3 regions of the Ruegeria sp. TM1040 genome follow, and region 2 is predicted to be linked to each of the others. Evidence: riboswitches for the same ligand, from Rfam matches in the RefSeq annotation. Region 2 holds a riboswitch; each other region holds the start of a gene.
What was found. A riboswitch is a leader RNA that binds a small molecule or an ion and turns the genes downstream of it on or off. The one in region 2 is predicted to bind cobalamin.
Positions count from the first base shown of each region.

Region 1: another riboswitch for cobalamin. It lies ahead of TM1040_RS20085 (CbtB domain-containing protein); the one in region 2 lies ahead of TM1040_RS05170 (hypothetical protein).
Region 3: another riboswitch for cobalamin. It lies ahead of TM1040_RS15460 (DUF1636 family protein); the one in region 2 lies ahead of TM1040_RS05170 (hypothetical protein).

Region 1 is NC_008044.1:2,331,402-2,338,002, forward strand. It holds gene TM1040_RS15515 (cobyrinate a,c-diamide synthase) at 1-690, shown strand, start outside; gene cobA (uroporphyrinogen-III C-methyltransferase) at 687-1,424, shown strand; gene TM1040_RS15525 (DUF1636 family protein) at 1,421-1,804, shown strand; cobalamin riboswitch at 1,896-2,110, shown strand; gene TM1040_RS20085 (CbtB domain-containing protein) at 2,149-2,319, shown strand; gene TM1040_RS15530 (CbtA family protein) at 2,324-3,022, shown strand; gene TM1040_RS15535 (hypothetical protein) at 3,128-3,619, shown strand; gene cobF (precorrin-6A synthase (deacetylating)) at 3,692-4,456, shown strand; gene kynU (kynureninase) at 4,680-5,870, opposite strand; gene TM1040_RS15550 (tryptophan 2,3-dioxygenase) at 5,872-6,601, opposite strand, start outside.
Region 2 is NC_008044.1:182,077-188,677, forward strand. It holds gene TM1040_RS05160 (DNA polymerase III subunit gamma/tau) at 12-1,838, opposite strand; gene TM1040_RS05165 (protein-tyrosine phosphatase family protein) at 2,062-2,601, shown strand; gene TM1040_RS05170 (hypothetical protein) at 2,612-3,058, opposite strand; cobalamin riboswitch at 3,182-3,416, opposite strand; RNA gene ffs (signal recognition particle sRNA small type) at 3,577-3,675, opposite strand; gene TM1040_RS05175 (5'-nucleotidase C-terminal domain-containing protein) at 3,746-5,644, opposite strand; gene nudC (NAD(+) diphosphatase) at 5,905-6,601, shown strand, end outside.
Region 3 is NC_008044.1:2,316,225-2,322,825, reverse strand. It holds gene cobN (cobaltochelatase subunit CobN) at 1-1,865, opposite strand, end outside; gene cobW (cobalamin biosynthesis protein CobW) at 1,991-3,025, opposite strand; gene TM1040_RS15460 (DUF1636 family protein) at 3,045-3,548, opposite strand; cobalamin riboswitch at 3,646-3,885, opposite strand; gene cobO (cob(I)yrinic acid a,c-diamide adenosyltransferase) at 3,910-4,596, shown strand; gene glpD (glycerol-3-phosphate dehydrogenase) at 4,711-6,291, opposite strand; gene TM1040_RS15445 (DeoR/GlpR family DNA-binding transcription regulator) at 6,284-6,601, opposite strand, start outside.

The DNA of each region.
Region 1 (6,601 bases), 1.1 Mb from region 2:
GCCGGCTATGCGGCCTTCTTGCGCGAAAACGTCGACATTGACGCGATCCGGGCGGTGGCCAGCTCCGCCGCAGCACCGGCCCCTCGCGCCCTGCCGCGTCCGCCCGCACAACGCATCGCATTGGCGCGCGATGCGGCGTTTTCCTTTACCTATCCGCATCTTCTCGAGGGTTGGCGCGCCGCCGGAGCAGAGATCCTGCCCTTCTCGCCGCTCAACAATGAAGCCCCCGCCAAGGACGCCGATCTGGTCTGGCTGCCCGGGGGCTATCCCGAGTTGCACGGCTCCACCCTCGCCGCAGCCGACATCTGGCGCAAAGGCATGGCAGAACACGCAAAAACCAAACCGGTGCATGGCGAGTGCGGCGGCTACATGGCCCTTGGCGAGGCCTTGATCGACAAGGACGGCACGCGGCACCAGATGGCGGGGCTCCTTGGGCTTGTGACATCCTATGAAAAGCGCAAGTTCCACCTCGGGTATCGCCGCGCAGCGCTAGAAGCGCCGATGCCGGGCTTTGACAGCGGCGCGTTTCTGCGCGGACATGAGTTCCATTATTCGACCATCCTCGACGAGCCAGACGCCCCACTGGCCCGGGTGATGGACGCCGACGGCAACCCGGTGCCCGAGACCGGCTCCGTCAAAGGCCATGTCACCGGTACGTTCTTTCACCTCATCACCGGAGAGCAGCCATGAGCGGGTTTGTCAGTTTTGTGTCCTCCGGGCCGGGCGATCCCGAGCTTTTGACCCTCAAGGCGGTCAAGCGGCTGGAGGCGGCTGACGCGGTGCTGTTTGATGATCTGTCGTCCGGGCCGATCCTTTCCCATGCGCGCGCGGATGCGGATATGGTTGGCGTCGGAAAACGCGCCGGGCGCCCCTCGCCCAAGCAAGACCACGTCAGCCAGCTCTTGGTGGAATACGCCCAGTCCGGCGCCCATGTGGTGCGTCTGAAATCGGGCGATTCAGGTGTGTTTGGGCGCCTCGAAGAAGAAATGGTGGCGCTGCGCGCCGCTGGCATCAAATACGAGATCATTCCCGGTGTCACCGCCGCCTCGGCAGCCGCTGCGGCGGCGGGTATTCCGCTCACGCGGCGGCTGACGGCACGGCGCCTGCAGTTTATCACGGGCCATGACGTGACCGGCGGCCTGCCCGAGCATATGAACCTCACCGCTCTTGCAGACCCCGAGGCCACAACCGTGGTCTACATGGGCAAACGCACCTTTGCGACTTTGCTTGAGCTGCTTCTTGAGGCAGGCCTGCCAGAGACCACACCGGCGCTGGTGGCGCTTGGGGTCTCGACCCCCGCCCAAGAGCTGCACCGGGTGACAGTGGCTGCCCTGCCGGACCTCCTGGAGGCCATCATCTCCCCCGCGCCAGTGTTGATCCTTTATGGCCCCTTGGCCGACGATGACGCGCTCGTGTCGCAATGACCGCACCGGTGATCTCGCTGTGCCGGACCTGCCAAGATGCCGATCCCGCGCTGCTGCCCCAATTGGCAGCGGCGCTGCGGGAGGCTCATCCAAGGGCCCTGCTGCAATCGGTTGACTGCATGTCGGGTTGTGCACGCCCGCAGACCCTCTCGGTGCGCCAAAGCGGCAAGACAGCCTATCTCTTTGGGGAGATCACAGCAGCGGACCTACCCGATATACTCAGGTTTCTGCGGCTCTACGAGGCAAGCGCCGATGGCACCTTCACGGATGCGCGCCCAATTGGCGAGCTGAGGTTCAAAGCCATCGCGCGCATCCCTGCCCCCCTGCCCGAAACTACCGCCGCGTCACAAACTGGCTCCGCCGCCTCTCCCGAGGAGTGAGGCTGCCAGTCAGAGACCACCTGCGTGATAAAATGCCGCGAATGCGCGCTCCAAGGGCGGTTTCATGCTTGACCGATCGCGCGCGCGCGCCGCATTGTCGACGGCATACGGTGTCCCAGAGCGCAAAGCGCCGGGACTGAAACGGGAATGAGGAACGGCGGACCCAATCGCGGCGCCAAAGCCTCAACCGCCCCCGCGACTGTGAGCGGTGAGCGACATTCAGCATCCACTGGCCGCTGGGCCGGGAAGGAGAATGATCGCCGCGACCCGCGAGTCAGGAGACCGGCCGTATGAAACGAGGACAGTGAATGTGTCGTCGGGTGTGACGACACGGAGGACGAATTATGACGACCAAGACGCTCAACACGACCGCTTCTGCCAGCCAGATCATCCCGGTTCTTTTCGCCGTGGTACTGGGTCTGGGGATCATCACCGTGACCGGCCATGTGCAGGCCTCCACCCTGCATGATGCTGCGCATGATGTGCGCCACGCGACCGGCTTCCCCTGCCACTAAGCAGATGTTCGCACGCATTTTGACCAGCGCGTTGTTCGCTGGTGCTGCAGCGGGGCTGATTGCCGCCCTTCTGCAGCTTTTCTTCGTGCAGCCGGTGCTTTTGCATGCCGAACTCTATGAATCGGGCGCGCTTGTGCATTTCGGCGGCGAGACCGTATCCGCCCATCCCGAATTGCCGGGCATCTTTGACGAGCCGATGCGCAATTTGCTCAGCATCCTCTTCACCATGCTGATTTACACTGGCTACGCGCTGATCCTGGTGGCCTTGATGTCGGTTGCGGAGCGGCAAGGCCATGAAATCCGCACCGGACAGGGCTTGCTGTGGGGATTGGCAGGCTTTGTGGCGCTTCACTTTGCGCCCGGTTTTTCGCTCGCACCAGAAGTGCCCGGCGTTGCCGCCGCCGATGTGGGCGCCCGTCAGATCTGGTGGGCCGCCACAGTGGCGAGCGCAGGTGTTGCCATGTGGCTGATCGCTTTTGGCGGTAATCTGGTGGCCTATGTGGTGGCCGCGCTCTTGTTGATGGCGCCGCATGTGATCGGCGCGCCGGAGCCCGAGACCTTTGCAGGTCCGGTGCCAACCGAGATCGGCGCCCTTTTTGCGGCGCGCGCCTTGGGGATCGGCATGGCGGCATGGGCATTGCTCGGCGTGTTCTGTGCCTATTTCTGGCAGACCGAAGCCGCACATGCGGATGCCAACACTTAGGCGGCTCTCCAGGCTGTCCCCGCTGCGTCATTGCATGCAGCGGGGACAGCCTGCGAGACTGCGCTGCAGCCTCAAATACGTTTACTTTCCGGAGAATGACCTTCCATGTCCCGTTCGCTCGCTCTGTTTGCCATTGGCCTTGTGTTTGGGGGCGGTATCGGATTTCTGACCGCCGCAGGAAACGGCGTCACCCTGGATGGGCATGATCACTCTGATCCTGCGCACCACGGTGGCGGATCCGGCGTGGCCACGCACGACCATTCCGCACTGGTGAATTCCCCCTCTGGTCCAGAGGCGCCCTCGGTCGAGATCCACGTCACGCCCGACGCGATGTCCGGTTGGAACCTGCAAGTGGAGACCAAGAACTTTCGCTTCGCCCCGGAGCATGCCTCGGGGGCCGATCAACCCGGCGAGGGCCATGCACATGTCTATGTGAACGGCGAGAAAATCACGCGCCTCTATGGGTCCTGGCTGCATCTTGCGGCCTTGCCCGAAGGCGAGACCGAGGTGAAAGTCTCTCTGAGTTCCAACAGCCATGGCACCATCGCCGTCGACGGCGTGCCGGTCGAGGCGCGCGTTGTCGTGAGTGCCCCCTGATGGGGCACTCTTGACCTCTTTGCGCGGGCGTCCCATTGCGGGGCGACGGATTTAACGGATGGAGAGCCTTCTATGCTCCAGCTCAGTCTGATCGGGATCGGCACCGGCAACCCCAAGCACCTGACCCGCGAGGCGATGGAGGCAATCTGCGCGCAGGATTTGATCCTGATACCCAACAAGGGCGCAGGCAAGGACGACCTTGCCGGGCTGCGGCAAGCGATCTGCGCCGATGTCCTGGCGGGCGCGGCATCGGCGCCCAAGATCGTCGAATTCGACCTTCCCGTGCGTGATCCGGCCACTCCGGATTACCGCCAGCGGGTCGAGGACTGGCACGACGCCATCGCAGAGGTTTGGCAGGCCACACTCGCTGCACATCTCCCCAAAGGCGGGCAAGCCGGGTTTCTGGTTTGGGGCGACCCCTCACTCTATGACAGCACCATGCGCATTGCCGAGCGTCTTGGTCAGCGCATGGAAATGCAGATGCGGGTGATCCCCGGCATCACCTCGGTGCAAGCGCTGACGGCGGCGCATGGGGTGCCCCTCAACCGGATCGGCGCGCCCGTGCAGATCACCACCGGACGCCAGCTCCGCGATGCGGGCTGGCCCGCGGGCTGTGACACGTTGGTCATCATGCTGGATGGGGAGTGCTCGTTCCAGAGCGTCGACCGTCCCGAACAGGTCATGATCCACTGGTCCGCCTATGCGGGGATGGAAAACGAGATCAATATCGCCGGGCGTCTCTCCGACGTGCAGGACCAGATCCTGTCAGTGCGCGCCCGCGCACGGCGCGATCATGGCTGGATCATGGACATCTACATGCTGGAACGCCTGCGCTGACCCCAGCCATTTTTCGTGACGCTCGGCGGTTCATTCCAGATCCGCGTCTCTGTCAGTCGCGGCGGCGTCCGATGTGGAGATCCAGCGCTGCAGCCTGTCCAAAGGACAGGCTGCCCGGCCCACCCCCAAGCGGAGACTTGCGCCAGCAAGGGTCTGCACGGGGGCGGGAGCATCCCCGCCCGGCCGCAACGCTTTATTGTTCCGAAGGGTGTGCCATCGCAGGTCAGGTCACGCGCGAGCGCACCTGATACTTGGGATCTTTCCAACTCTCTCGCTTCATCACATCCTCAAGGATCTCGGCGGCTTGCACCACATCCGCCTGATCGAGATAGAGCGGTGTGAAACCAAAGCGCATGATGTTGGGCGCGCGGAAATCGCCGATGACGCCGCGATCAATCAACGCCTGTACCACCGCATAGCCATCCTCAAAGGCAAAGGAGACCTGCGACCCTCGCAGCGCTGCCTCTCTGGGGGAGGCAAGCGTCAGTTCCGGGCAGCGGGCCTCGACTTCGGCAATGAACGTCTCGCACAGGGCCACGGACGCGCCGCGGATCTCTTCCATCGAGACCCCGTCCCAAACATCCAGTGCCGTATCAAGGATCGAGAGCTGCACAATCGAGGGCGTGCCAACGCGCAGACGCTCCGTGGTCATCGCCGGACGATAATCGGGCTCCATCGCAAAAGGCGCATCATGACCAAGCCAGCCCGCAAGCGCAGGGTCCACCTCAAGCACAATGTCGGGCCGCGCATAGATAAAGGCAGGCGCACCGGGTCCCCCGTTGAAATACTTGTAGGTGCAGCCCACCGCGAATTCTGCATTGCAGGCCGTCAGATCCACCGGCAGCGCGCCTGCGCTATGGGCGAGGTCCCAGATCATCACCGCGCCGTTCTGATGCGCGCGTGCTGTCATCTCCATCATGTCGTGACGGCGGCCAGAGCGATAGTCCACCTCCGTCAGCATCACCACCGCCACATCATCGGTGATCGCATCCGCGACCTCTTCGGGGGCAACGGTGCGCAGTTCATAGTCCTTGCCGATGGTGGAGATCAGCCCCTGCGCCATGTAGAGATCGGTCGGAAAATTGCCCGTGTCCGACAGGATCACCCGGCGCTCGGGGCGCATCTTGAGCGCCGCCGCGAGCGCCTGATAAACCTTGATCGAAAGCGTATCGCCCGTGGCCACGCTGCCCGGTGCTGCGCCGATGAACCCCGCGATACGATCGCCCACTTTTTGCGGCAGCGCCATCCAGTCGGCGGTGTTCCAGGCCTTGATCAACTGTGTGCCCCATTCCTGGGTCAGCACCTTGGCGGCCCGCTCTGCCGCGCCCTTTGGCAGGGGGCCAAGCGAGTTTCCATCGAGATAGATCATGCCCTCGGGAATATCGAAGAGGTATTTTTTGGGCAGGTTTGTCATGTCAGAGATCGCCTCTCAGGGTCCAAAGTTCAGGAAACAGCTCCACGCTCAGCATCCGGCGCAGATATTGCACCCCAGAGGTGCCGCCGGTGCCGCGCTTGAAGCCAATCACGCGCTCCACCGTGGTGACGTGGTTGAAACGCCAACGGCGGAAATAATCCTCAAGATCAACCAGCTTCTCGGCCAGTTCATAAAGGGTCCAATAGGTGTCGATGTCGCCGTAAACCTTGAGCCAGCGCTCTTGGATCGTCTCATCCAGAGCATGCGGCGCATCCAGTCTCGGCGCGGGGAGGTTTTCGGTGTGACCGTCCAGCGTCTGAAACAGATACCGGTTCACCTCGTCATAAAAACTCGGGCGCGCCAGCTCCGCACTGAGGAGCGCATGCACCTCTGGCACATGCTCATGCGGGCGCAGCATGTTGGGATTGCGATTGCCCAGAACATATTCGATCAGACGATATTGATAGGACTGAAACCCCGAGGACGGCCCCAGAGCCTCGCGAAATCGGGTGTAATCGGCGGGCGTCATGGTGCGCAGCACATCCCAGGCGCTGTTGAGCTGCTCAAAAATCCGGCTCACCCGCGCGAGCATCTTGAACATTTCGGCAGTCTGCCCCTGCTGCAAGGCCTCACGCGCCGCCTGCAGCTCGTGCAAGGCAAGCTTCATCCATAGCTCGCTGGTCTGATGCTGGATAATGAACAGCATCTCGTCATGGGCATCGCTCTTGCAG
Region 2 (6,601 bases):
CGGCGCATGGGTCACTCCTCGAAGGGGTCCCATTCGTCTTCGACCTCGGGCAGGGCTTCGGCCTGAACCTCGGCGGCCAACTCCTCTTGGGTGCGGATCTTGGTGATCTTTGCCTTGGGAAAGTTCTGAAGGACCGCCTGAACAAGCGGATGTGCCGAGGCTTCGGCCCGCAGAGCGTTCTGCGCCGCATCGCGCAGCTCTGCGATCGTGGGCGCGTCGCCATCCGGGGCGATCGAGACGACCCAGCGGCTGCCGGTCCAGTTCTGGAGCGCAGTGCCGATCCGGGCCGCGAGATCCTGCGGGGCATTGGCGGCGGGGGTGAATTCGATCCGACCCGGCTGATAAGACACGAGCCTCACGCCTGTTTCGACCTCCACCAGCAGTTTGACATCGCGGTGATGGCGGATCAATTCGATCACATGTTCGAAGCTGGGATAGCGCGCGAGAGCGCTGTCGGCGCGCTGTGCAAGAACTGCGCTCTGTCCGCCGGAAGTCGACATCGTATGGCCTCCGCGCGGGTCCCCACCGGGCGCGCCTTGCGGCGGGGCGGAGGCGTAAGCCGGAGCCCCGCCTCCCCCGCCCGCCGCAGGCGATCCCATGCCCTGCATGGGGTGTCCGCCGCCCGGCCCACCTGGATGTGGCGGCGGCGGTGTGTCCTGCAGTTTGCGCAGCAATTCTTCTGGCGAGGGCAGATCGGCCACATGGGTCAGGCGGATTACCGCCATTTCGGCCGCCATCATCGCATTGGGGGCGGCGGCGACTTCTTCGAGCGCCTTGAGTAGCATCTGCCACATCCGCGTCAGCACTCGCATCGGCAGGCGCGCCGCCATATCCTGTCCACGGGCTCGCTCATCAGGGCTGATGGTAGGGTCCTCGGCGGCATCCGGCGTGATCTTCACCACCGAAACCCAGTGGGTGATCTCGGCCAGATCGCGCAGCACAGCCATCGGATCGGCGCCTTCGGCGTATTGTGCGGACAATTCTGTCAGTGCTGCAGCGGCGTCGCCGCGCAGGATCATATCCATCAGATCCAGCACCCGGCCCCGATCGGCAAGGCCAAGCATTGCACGGACCTGATCGGCCGTGGTTTCTCCGGCACCATGGCTGATTGCCTGGTCCAAAAGGGATGTCGCATCCCGGGCCGATCCTTCTGCCGCGCGGGTAATGAGCGCCAGCGCATCGTCGGCAATCTCGGCCTGCTCGCTGGTCGCAATCCGGCGCAAGAGGTCGATCATCACCTCCGGTTCGATCCTGCGCAGATCAAAGCGTTGACAGCGGGAGAGCACCGTCACAGGCACCTTGCGGATCTCGGTGGTGGCAAAAATGAACTTCACATGCGCGGGCGGCTCTTCCAGCGTTTTCAGCAACGCATTGAAGGCCGAGGTCGACAGCATGTGAACCTCGTCGATGATATAGATCTTGTAGCGCGCCGAGGCCGCACGATAGGCCACGCTGTCGATGATCTCGCGAATGTCGCCCACGCCGGTGCGCGATGCGGCGTCCATCTCCATCACGTCGACGTGGCGGCCTTCCATGATTGCGGTGCAGTGCTCGCACTTGCCGCAAGGCTCAGTAGTGGGGCCACCTTGGCCATCCTCGCCAATACAGTTCATGCCCTTGGCAATGATCCGCGCGGTGGTGGTTTTGCCCGTGCCGCGGATGCCCGTCATGATGAAGGCCTGCGCAATGCGATCCGCGGCAAAGGCGTTCTTGAGCGTGCGCACCATAGCGTCTTGCCCGACGAGATCAGCAAAGGTTTCGGGCCGGTACTTGCGTGCCAGAACCTGATATTGTCCGCTCTGTACTGCGTCAGAGATCTCGGGGCTGTGCTCGCTCATGAGGGCCTTTCGAATGGTCTTTAGGGGCGCAGGCCGGATTCGACCCCAGCGCCAAGTGTTCCGTGCAAACTAAGCTCCGACGACAGCTTCGTCCACCGCTGTTGGGGATGATCGTGCAGAATGGCGAGGTGACAGAAAAGACTACCTGTAGGACGCTTTGGCAGGCTAAGGTGACAAGACGGTATCGCGGATATGGGTCCGCGGCTCCCGGGGGGGAGAGTAAATGGTAAGTGCTACGAAATTGCAGCCGCAGCAGGCTGAACCAACTTTGTCGCTACATGCGCTTTCGGTGGGCGATGGGATCCTCGCCCTGAGCCGGGCGCCCGGTGCAGGGGGCGATTATGCCGCCGATCTGCGCCTGATCCACGAATGGCGCCCGTCTATGGTGATCTCGATGACCACGCGCGTCGAGCATGTTATCCTTGGCGTAGAGACTCTGGGCACGGACATTCAGGGGCTTGGCAGCCGCTGGTTTCATATGCCGGTTGAGGATTACCAGACCCCGACAAAGGATCTTGAGGATCATTGGCATCAGGTCAGCGCGCTCGCGCGGCAGGCCTTGTCGGGTGGAGGGCGTGTCCTTGTGCATTGCCGTGGCGGCTGTGGACGATCCGGCATGGCAGTGCTCCGGCTGATGATCGAGAGCGGCGAGCCGCCGGATGCAGCTCTTGCACGGCTCAGGGCCCTGAGGCCCTGTGCGGTGGAAACGGATGCGCAGATGGCCTGGGCCTATGGCCGCCGTCGCCAAGCGCCGCCAGCATAGGCCGAGCAGCTTAGCTCATCAGACGTGGTCTCTGTGCCCCCTGCGGGTGGCGAATTGAGGGCGCTTGCACGGGCGGACGCGCTGGGCGGGCTTCGCCAAACGCGCGGGGCATGTCTGCGCTGGAGGTGCCATGCGCGCTGCCCCCGTCTGCCGACAACATTGCATCCGCAAATCGGTCCAGCGTCTCTGTTTTGGTCGTGGCCTGCACATCGCAAAACACCCGAATACGGGCATGACTTGCGGCAAATCGCGCCGGGCAGGCTTTCTCACAGCCATCGAGGCGGCTTTCACCACTGATTTCGAAATCGTCTTTCGTAAGCCCGCGGGCGCTGTCGAGCGCTTTTGCCAGCGCCGCCAGCATCCGCTGCGCCGCTGGGCAGGGGCGCCCGAGGTGCAAACATGTTGTTGATACAAACTCATGCGTGCCCGCGTCACGCGTCTCTGTGTGGTCCGTCATTCTCGTGCCCTCCGCACTCGGATCAAGGGGCCGTAGGGATGAGCGGGACATCGGATGGGATCAGGCCCTTCGGGCGCGGAGTGATCAGCCATCAGACCTCCTCCGAGACACCCCGCCCGGCTTCAGGTTTACATTGCCGATGGCAGGTCTCCTGACTTGCGGGTCATCGCGAACCGGCCCTTCCCGACCCTTTTTTGCCGGTTACGACGTTGGGGTCAGTGGCTTTGCCGGGGAACTCGCCGCTCACAGTTGCGGGGGCAGTCACGGACTTGGCGGGACCCAATGGTCCAAAGCCTCACCGTATTCCCTTTTCATCCCACCCCAAACAGAGGCAGGAACCATCTGTCTGGATGCTACGCAGCGGTAAGTCGCCTCGTCAACTGGGATCTTTCTGCGAGCGCGAAATAGGTCAGCGGCGCGGCACAAGACACATGGGATGCGCAAGACAATGCGAGGATGTGCAGGTAGGGAGCAGGCTCATCAAACACAAAACCCCGCCTGGGGCGGGGTCGTGTGACAAGTGAGAGGCTGGACATCGACCCAAGCGGGGCTCGTTGTGGCTGCTTCCTTCCGGACCTGACCAGGTTGGCGAGGCGCTTGCCCGCGCCAACCTCTCGAATCCCGATATAGGGAAGCCGCGGAAAGATGACAACCCGCTGCCGGTTTGAATCCTCGTGTGTCGCGCGCTCAGAGGCGCAGCTTCAGCGCCAGAAACCCAGTGTCGAGCTCTGTTGCGGAGCGGGCCACATTCTCGGGCAATTCATGGAGGTGGCGCCTGGCACCCGGGCCCGTGAGGGCAATCGCATCCACGCCCAAGTCCGGGCTGAAGCGCCAGGGCGCCGGAAAGACGGCGGAAAGGTCATGTGCAGAGGCCACATAGGCGCCGACCACATCCCGGATCATCTGCGGCGGCAGGGGCAGACCGGGCGCATCCATAAGCATTCGAAAATTGCCACCGCCGCTGCTGCGGTAGCTGTTGAAGGCAACTGCAAACTGCTGGTCCCCGTGCATGGGGCGGCCATTCCACTGCAGGTTCCTGATCCGCCCCGGCCCTTCATGGAGCCTGCGTCCTTCGGCATCAAATCGCGCGTGCTCTCGAGGGTCGATTTCATACTGCAGGCCGAAAATGACATCAAAGTTGTGCCCCGGGCGCGCAGGATCTGCCAGCAGGCGCGCGTCTGCATCAGGCTCCAGCTGATTAAAGAGCCCTGCGGACATCTCGAGCCAGTCTCGCACTTGATGGCCGTTGACGATGATGCAGCGCAACTCGTTGGGGTAACTATAAATATCTGCGACATGACGGCGCGAGATCTCTCCCGGTGGGACGTCCGTGTAATTGAGCGGCCCGGCGCGCCCGCCAAATTTGGCCGGCGCCACGGCAGACAAAAGTGGCAGGTCCGCATACTCTGATTTCAGCAGCATCGGCTGCACTGCGGCAGCCTGTGCCGTCGCAATGAGTGCGAGGGCGCGATCTTCAGCAAAATAGGTGAAATAGGAATGATGTGCCTCGGACAATGTGCCGACTTTTGCCGCCATCTCGGCACGCGTCTGTTCGTGGACATCCCGTAGCGCCAGAACGAGATCTGGTGCCTCAGAAACAACCGGGCGCAGACCGTCGCGGGTTTGATGCGCTACGGCGCGTAGCGCCGCGCTGCCGCCTTCAACGCGCCAGCCCTGTGGCGTCTGACGCAGGCCGAGATCTATCACCCCGAGATGAGACCCGCCGGACCCGGGCATGACGACCGGAATCTCCCAGTCACGTCCCGAGCCGTCGGGCGGTGGGAGCAACAAATGCGTATGCCCTCCGATGGCTGCGTCGAGACCGGGCAGACGCGACAGGGGGCGAAGCGCGTTTTCCATTCCGTCCCGCGCAGTGTCATCGCCTTCTCCTGTGTGGGCGAGGGCAATCACCACATCCGCACCGGACGCCCGCAGGTCTGAAATCGCAGCCTTTGCGCTGCGCAGCATGTCATCCACATGCAAGCGTCCGGCCAGATGGTCCGCGTCCCAGAGCATGGTTTGAGGGGGCAGCACCGACAGCAGGCCAATCTTGACCTCCGCCACACCATCCTGGCCACCTGTCGCCCTTCGAAAGTGCCGCGTCAGGATCAGATGTTTGTGAACTGGCAAGGTGTCATCTGCTGAAAGCGGTGTGATGTTGCTGCTCACCGCAGGGCAGGGGAGCGCTGAGAGAACCCGGGACAAGGCGGATAGGCCGTAGTTGAACTCGTGATTGCCGAGGCCGACGGCATCATACCCGAGGACCTCAAATGCATGGATAGCAGGCGCCAAGGCGCTGTCCGTTGCCAGAGCCGGTTCTGCAAGCGGCGAACCTTGGAGCCAGTCGCCATTGTCCAAGAGTACAGCAATATCACCAGCTTCGGCTGCCTCTTTCCGGGCCTCTGCGATCAACTGAGCCGTGCGGCTGAGGCCGATGCCGGGGTGCTCTTGATCGGCGTAATAATCAAAGCCGAGAAGGTGACTGTGGACATCAGATGTCGCAAGCACGCGCAACCGCCCCGTCACGCCAGGTTGGTCGCCCGCCTCTTCTTGCGTTCCCGTGGCATCTTGATCGTCTTGGGTCATTCTATGCCATTCACCATCGCTCACAGGCGCCGTTCCGATATGGAACGCACCCGGTGCTAGATCTGTTTGTTAACGATTAGAAGAACAGAGACATGGGCCTCTGAGAAACCCCTGCGATGGGCTTTTTTTGAGTTTTTGAAAAGCGTGGCATTTTTGCTTGTGTGTATGACTCGATCACGGCATCACGCCTATCGCGGGCTGGCCAGTCATCGCCTATATAGGACGGTGACTTGAAATAAATTTCGGAAAGTGAGGCGGTTATGAAGCGAGCGGAGCAGGTGACCTTTGGTGGCAGCGGTCTCGATCGCGCCGCGCTTTTGCGTGCAGATGGCGATGCGCTTCAGACGCTTTGGGACGCCGCAGATGTCCAGATCATGCTTTTGTGGCGTGGCAAACCCTTGTGCGTTTTTGCGCCGGATCATGCCGAAATCGAGGGGCTGGCGTTTTTGAACGCGCGCGATCCGCTTGTCTCTGGGCGCCGTGCGGAGGCGCTTTTTCTGGGCCGGAGCGCAGAGGGGGCGGGGTATTTTGCCGTGAGCCTCGAGGACTGGCAGCCTGAGGGGCTTGATACAACCACGCTCGACAGTTTTCTCGATCCAAGCGAACAGCGTCATCCGGACCTACCGGACTCATATGCTTTTTTGGAATTGCGGCGGGTCATGACGCATCTCTCGGCCCGTGACGCAGAGCTGGCGGCAACAGCCAAGGCAATGCTCAGTTGGCACGCGAGCCATGGGTTCTGTGCCTGCTGCGGTGAGCCCAGCCGGGTGGAGCAAGCTGGCTGGCAACGCCGCTGCCCGAGCTGCAACGCGCCGCATTTTCCACGCACCGATCCGGTGGTCATCATGCTAATCACACGCGGGGATCGCGTTCTGATGGGACGGTCGCCCGGATGGCCCGAGGGCATGTATTCGCTGCTTGCGGGATTTGTAGAACCCGGAGAGACGCTTGAGGCGG
Region 3 (6,601 bases), 1.1 Mb from region 2:
ATGAGCCGATCGCGGCGCGCCGGATCAAGACCATCGGCGGTGGAATACTCGTCCAGAAGGCTCTCGAGCCGTCCCATTCCGGCTGGCAGCGTGGTTTCAGCCAGCGGCGGAGGCATATGGCCGAGGGTGAGCGCCCCGATCCGGCGCTTGGCCTGTGCGGCCTCGCCCGGGTCGTTGACGATGAAGGGGTAGATCACGGGCAGATCCCCCGCGAGCACCTCGGGCCAGCAGGCCCCAGAAAGTGCCACGGCCTTGCCCGGCAACCATTCGAGCGTGCCATGTGCCCCCACATGCACAAGCGCATCCACCTGTTCACGCAGCCAAAGGTAGAAGGCAACATACCCATGGCGGGGCGTGCGCTCGAGGTCGTGATAGTCGTCATCGCGGGCTTGCACGTCGCCGCGTTCCGGTTGCAGCGCGATCAGCGCTTTGCCGGCCCGCAGCGCGCGAAAATGGCAGACGCGATCGCGTACGGCTGGATCCTGTTCGGGCGCCCCCCATGCGGCCTTGAGGTCATCGCGCAAGGCTTCGGGCAGCTTGTGGAGCGCCGCGATATAATCCGAGAGGGGCCAGGTCAGCGTGTGGTCGGAGAGACGCGCGCCGAGGTCCGCCTCAGGGGCGACGTCATAGCCATCCCGCGCCAAGGCGCTCAGGATCTCTGAGGTTGAGGCGAGCGCATCCAGCCCGACCGCATGAGCGAGGTTGTAGTCGCGTCCGGGATATGTCGACAGCACCAGCGCAAGGCGTGTCTCGGCGCGTGTTTGTCGTGCCAGCCTGAGATGCGCCTCGATCCGGTCGAGTGCTGCGGAGATGCGTTCGGGATCGGCGCGATGGGTGAAGCGAGAGTATTGCAGATCCGGGTCGCGTTTTGTCGGCGCCTTGAAGCTGACCACTCCGGCAAAGAGCCTGCCGTCCACTTCCGGTAACACCACATGCATGGCCAGATCCGCAGGCGAGAGGCCCCGGTCCGCCAGATCCCAGTCCTTGCGTCGCGCGGTCGAGAGCGCGACCTGGAAGACGGGACATCCTACAAGGCTCAGGGGCGAGGCGCTGCCATCGCGCCCCTGCGCCGAAAACGCGGTGGCATTGATGATCGCAACCGGCGCGCGCTGCGAAAGCTCTGCCCGTAGCCATTGGACAGCGGCGGGGGCTTTGAGGCTGGGGGCGAAAGCACCAAAAGCCGCATAGCCACGCGCGCGCAATCCCCGCAGGATTTCATCGATCGGAGCCGTATCAGCGGAGGTCAGATAGGAGCGATAAAACGTCACCAGCACCAAGGGCTTATGGGTCTTGGGCAGGGCGCTGAGCGCGCCGTCGTCGGGATCGTAATAGCCAAAATCCGGCACCGTCTTTTGACCAATCACGGGGCTCGCATATAGCCCCGACGCCAGTGCCAGTTGCGCCAGCGCGGCCTGCGCGGCCACGGCCCCACCCGCATCGCAGAGCGCCTGAAGGCGGCGCAGGGTAGAGATCGGCAGGGTCGAGAGCTCGTCAAGGCGGGGATCTTCCTGGCCATCGGCAGGCAGGACGGCAAGCGCAATGCCCTTGCGCCGGGCCAGGTCCTGAAGCGTCGCCAGACCGTAGGACCAGTAGCTCTCGCCACCAATCAGACGCACCAAGACGCCTTTGGCGCCTTCGAGGGTTTGCTCGGCGTAGACATCCACCGAGAGCGGATGTTTGAGCGCGACCAGATTTGCGAGCCGGGTCGAGGGCAATTTGCCCGCCGCGCGGTGCCAGCCTGCCGCAAAGGCGCCAAGGTCGCTGTCGGAGAACGACAGCACCACCAGATCGCCGGGGGTCTGCCCGACGTCATAGGGGGTGTCTGTTTCTCCGAGCCCGTGGCTCTCGCGGAAGACGACGTGCATGGGGTGGTCCGCTTCGTTCAAATCGGAGAGGGCAGCGTCAGACCCTGTATGGGTGCAAAGCGCCCTCCCGGGGGAGGGTCGGGCGGGACCTCACGGCGAGAGGTCAGCGCCCTTGGTGTGGAAACTCAGGCCCCGAGATCGGCGTGGATGCCTGCTGTGTCGACGTTATCATGCTCGGCGATCACCACCAGCTGGGTTTTACGCTCCTGTGCGCCCCAGGGTTGGTCGTATTGCGCGCGCAGACGTTCGCCCACCGCTTGTACCAGCATTCGCATCGGTTTTCCTTCCACGGCCACATAGCCCTTCACCCGCAGGATGTTGCGGCTGCGGGCCATCTCGATGATCCGTTTTTGCAGGTCTTCGGGGTCGGATACTTCGCCCATTTCGACCACGATCGATTCAAAATCGTCATGTTCGTGATCGTGATGTCCGTCGTGATGGCTCGGGCGGGCATCAAGGTCGTCTTCGGCCGCAGCTTCCAGTCCGAGGATCACGCGAGGATCGATCACGCCTTCGGTCATCGGCAGGATCGGCAGTTTGCGCGGGGCCTCAGATTCGATGATCGCGCGGGCTTTGTCGACACCGGCCTCACCGGCGAGATCGGCCTTGGACAACAGTACGATATCGGCGCAGGCGATCTGATCTTCAAAGACTTCGGAGAGCGGGGTTTCGTGATCGAGGCTCTCGTCTGCCTCGCGCTGGGCCTGCACGGCGTCCAGATCTGGGGCAAACTGGCCCTTGGCGACGGCCTCGGCATCAGCCAGAGCGATCACACCGTCAACGGTGATGCGCGAGCGGATCGCGGGCCAATCAAAGGCCTTGAGCAGCGGTTTGGGCAGCGCCAGGCCAGAGGTCTCGATAACGATGTGTTCGGGCGGTTCGGGCAGCGCCATCAGGCTCTCGATGGTGGGGATGAAATCATCCGCCACGGTGCAGCAGATGCAGCCGTTTGCGAGCTCCATGATGTTCTCTGCGGGGCAGTTGTCATCCGCGCAGGATTTCAGGATGTCGCCATCCACACCGGCGGTGCCAAATTCGTTCACCACCACAGCGAGGCGCTTGCCCTGCGGGTTCTGCATCAGGTGACGGATCAATGTGGTTTTGCCCGCGCCCAGAAAGCCGGTGATGACGGTGACGGGGATCTTGTTCAATGAGGTCATGTGAGATCGGCCTTTCGGATCAATCCTTTGCGCTTTGCAACGCAGGTGTGTCTGGGGTGTCTTCGGTCTGAGCGCCGGGGGCTTGTGTCGGCGTGAGCGCAACACTTGGCATGGAGACGGGCGGGATGCGGGCGATGGATTGCTTGCGAAACACCACGGGGCGCTCGCGCCAGGGCACGAACCCATCCTCGGTCGAGGCATAGGCCGTCGCGCCGGCAAGGATCTCGTCGAGATGCGCGTCGGGGTCGAGATCGCCGTAGATATAGCCCCAGCGCGCAGGGCCGCCCGATAGATGCAGCGTGCAGGACCGCTTGCAGGCCGAGAGACATTCCACCCCACGGACGGTGACGCCTTCGGGCAGGGCGCTGCCTGCCAGCCGGTCCGCCAGAATACGTCCCGGGCGCGGAGCCTCGGGGTCGCTGCCTTCTGGGCGGCAGGTGGTGCAGACGGTCAGAACGACCGGCTCCGGACCTTGATCCTCTGGGCTTTGATCGTCCGGGCTCTGATTGGGGATCTCTCCCATGCGGCCTTTTCTCCTCCTCTGGGGCGAAGCGGGGCAGGCCAGATGGGGGCGCGCGCAAGTGCTGGCAGGCCCTCAACCGGTCGCGGCACACCCCGTCCGCCGGTTCTCACGCGTTGGCAGGTCTCCCGGCTTGCGGATAGATCCGCCCCGAGTGGGGCGCGAACGGTCTCCCTGCCTTCCCGGCCTGCCCACAAGGGGCGCGCCAGTGGCGTTGGAAGACCTCTCCGGTCACGGTCGCGGGGGCGGCTGTGTTTGGAGCAAGGATGATCCCGGCCCGACACATTCCCTCTTCGCCCAAAGGCTGTCACCTTCGGGAACCAACGAAATTTCCTTGCGCCATGGGGCATGTCTTTGTCAAGAGATGGGCAAACCCTGGGTCAGACCCGCAAGGAGCAAGACAGTGAGCGACCAGACATCCCAAAAGTCCGAAACCGGCATCTCAGAAGAAGAAGCGGCACGCCATGCCTCGAAGATGGCCAAAAAGAAGGCCGCGCGGGACCGGATGATGAAGACGAAAGATGGCGAAAAAGGTCTGATTATTGTTCACACCGGCCCGGGCAAGGGCAAATCCTCTTCGGGATTCGGTATGATCATGCGCTGTATCGCCCATGGCATGCCCTCGGCGGTGGTGCAGTTCATCAAGGGGGCCTGGCAGACCGGCGAACGGACGCTGATCGAGGAAAACTTCTCGGATCTCTGTCAGTTTTACGCGATGGGCGAGGGGTTTACCTGGGAGACGCAGGACAAGGCCCGGGATATTGCCGCTGCGCGCGCGGGCTGGGAAAAGGCCAAGGAGATGATCCTTGATGAGAAGAACACGATGGTTCTGCTCGATGAGATCAACATTGCGCTGCGCTATGAGTATCTTGACCTTGAGGAGGTTCTTGAGTTCCTCGTCGAGCACAAACCGGCGATGACGCATGTGGTGCTCACCGGGCGCAACGCCAAGGAAGAATTGATCGAGATTGCAGATCTGGTCACAGAGATGACTCAGGTGAAGCATCCCTTCCGTGCCGGGATCAAGGCGCAGAAGGGCGTGGAATTCTAAACCCCAAACGCAGGGCGCGGGGTGGGGATGCGAGGCGCTGCCTCGCGCTCCGGGATATTTTTCGTTAGAAGAAGAGGGGCCGCGGGCCCCTCATTTTTGTTTTCCGTTGAGCTTTTAGCCGGTGATGCGCGCCTCGATGTAGCGGTTGACGGCACCGCGAGCGTCTGCATCGAGACGCAGGCCGAGTTTGGTTCGGCGCCAGAGGTAGTCCTCTCCGGAGCGCACCCATTCGTTTTGAATGGTCCAGTCCAATTCGCGCGCGGTGATGGTCGCGCCAAAATCCTCCCCGAGATCCGACGGCGTGGTCGCATCGCCCAGAACATCCCAAGCCTCGGTGCCATAGGCGCGGATCAGGCGGCGCACGGCATAGGGGGTGAGGAACGGATAGTCTTGCGCGAGTTTGGCACCCAGTTCCGTCACGCCCTCGACGGGGAAGTCGCCACCGGGCAGAGCGACACCGGCCGTCCATTTCTCAGGCAGCTCTGGAAAGACTTCGTTGATCTTCTCGAGCGCGGCTTCGGCGAGTTTGCGATAGGTGGTGATCTTGCCGCCAAAGACGTTGAGCAAAGGGGCTTGGGCGGTGTCGAGTGTCAGCACATATTCACGCGTCGCTGCCGACGCCGAGCTGGCGCCATCGTCATAGAGCGGGCGCACGCCCGAGTAGGTCCAGACGATCTGCTCGCGCGTGACGGGGCGCTCGAAGTAGTTCGAGGCAAAGCGCACCAGATAATCCTGCTCTTCCTCGGTGCAGACGGGTTTTGTTTCGGGATCTGGGTGATCTGCATCCGTGGTGCCGATGAGGGTGAAGTCTTCCTCGTAGGGGATGGCAAAGATGATGCGCCCATCCTGACCCTGGAAGAAATAGCAGCGCCCATGATCATATAGCTTGGGCACGACGATATGGCTGCCGCGCACGAGGCGTACGTTTTCGCGGCTGTTCTGGCCCAGCTTCTGGCGCAGCACATCTGCAACCCATGGGCCACCGGCATTGACGAGCATCTTGGCGCGGCGCGTTTCTTCCTCGCCGGTGGCAAGATCCCTGAGGCGGATCTCCCAGTGATCGGCGTGGCGGGTGGCGTTGATGACTTCGGTGCGGGTCAGGATCTCTGTGCCGCGGCTTTCGGCGTCGCGCGCATTGAGCACCACGAGGCGAGCGTCCTCGACCCAGCAGTCGGAATATTCAAAGGCCTTTTTGAATTTTGATTGCAGCGGCTTGCCTGCCTCGTCACGGGTCAGATCCACCGTCGTGGTGCCGGGCAGGATGCCGCGTTTGCCAAGCGTATCGTACATGAAAAGGCCCAGCCGGATCAGCCACGCAGGGCGGCGGCCTTTCATCCATGGCATGAAGGTGGTGAGCAGTTTGGAGGTTGGTGTGGTGTTGTCGAACCGCATGTCTTTGTGAAAGGGCAGCACAAAGCGCATTGGCCAGGAGATATGCGGCATCGCACGCAGCAGTACTTCACGTTCGATCAGGGCTTCCTGGACGAGGCGGAACTCGAAATATTCAAGATAGCGCAGCCCGCCGTGAAAGAGCTTGGTCGAGGCCGAGGATGTCGCGGACGCGAGATCGTTCTTTTCCGCGAGGGTCACGGAAAGCCCACGGCCTGCTGCGTCGCGCGCGATGCCACAGCCATTGATGCCGCCGCCAATGATGAAGAGATCGGTGATCTCGGTGCTTTGCGAGGAATCAGTCATTTGCGCTGCTTTCGTTTTCTGCGCCGCCGTCTGCGATGAGGATTCGTGTGCCAGCGGCCTCTGCGGCCTCGGCAAATTCCGCGGGAACGGGGCGGTCGGTGATGACAAGGTCCAGCTCGGCCAGCGCGCAGATGCGCACTGGGGCAGAGCGGTCGAATTTGCTGCCGTCGCACATCAGGATGCGCGTGCGGGCGTTTTTGAGGATCGCGCGGGCGACGGATACTTCGCGCGCGTCGTGGTCGAGGATGGCACCGTCGGCGTCCATGGCAGAGGCGCCGATCACGGCGTAATCGACCTTGTATCGATTGAT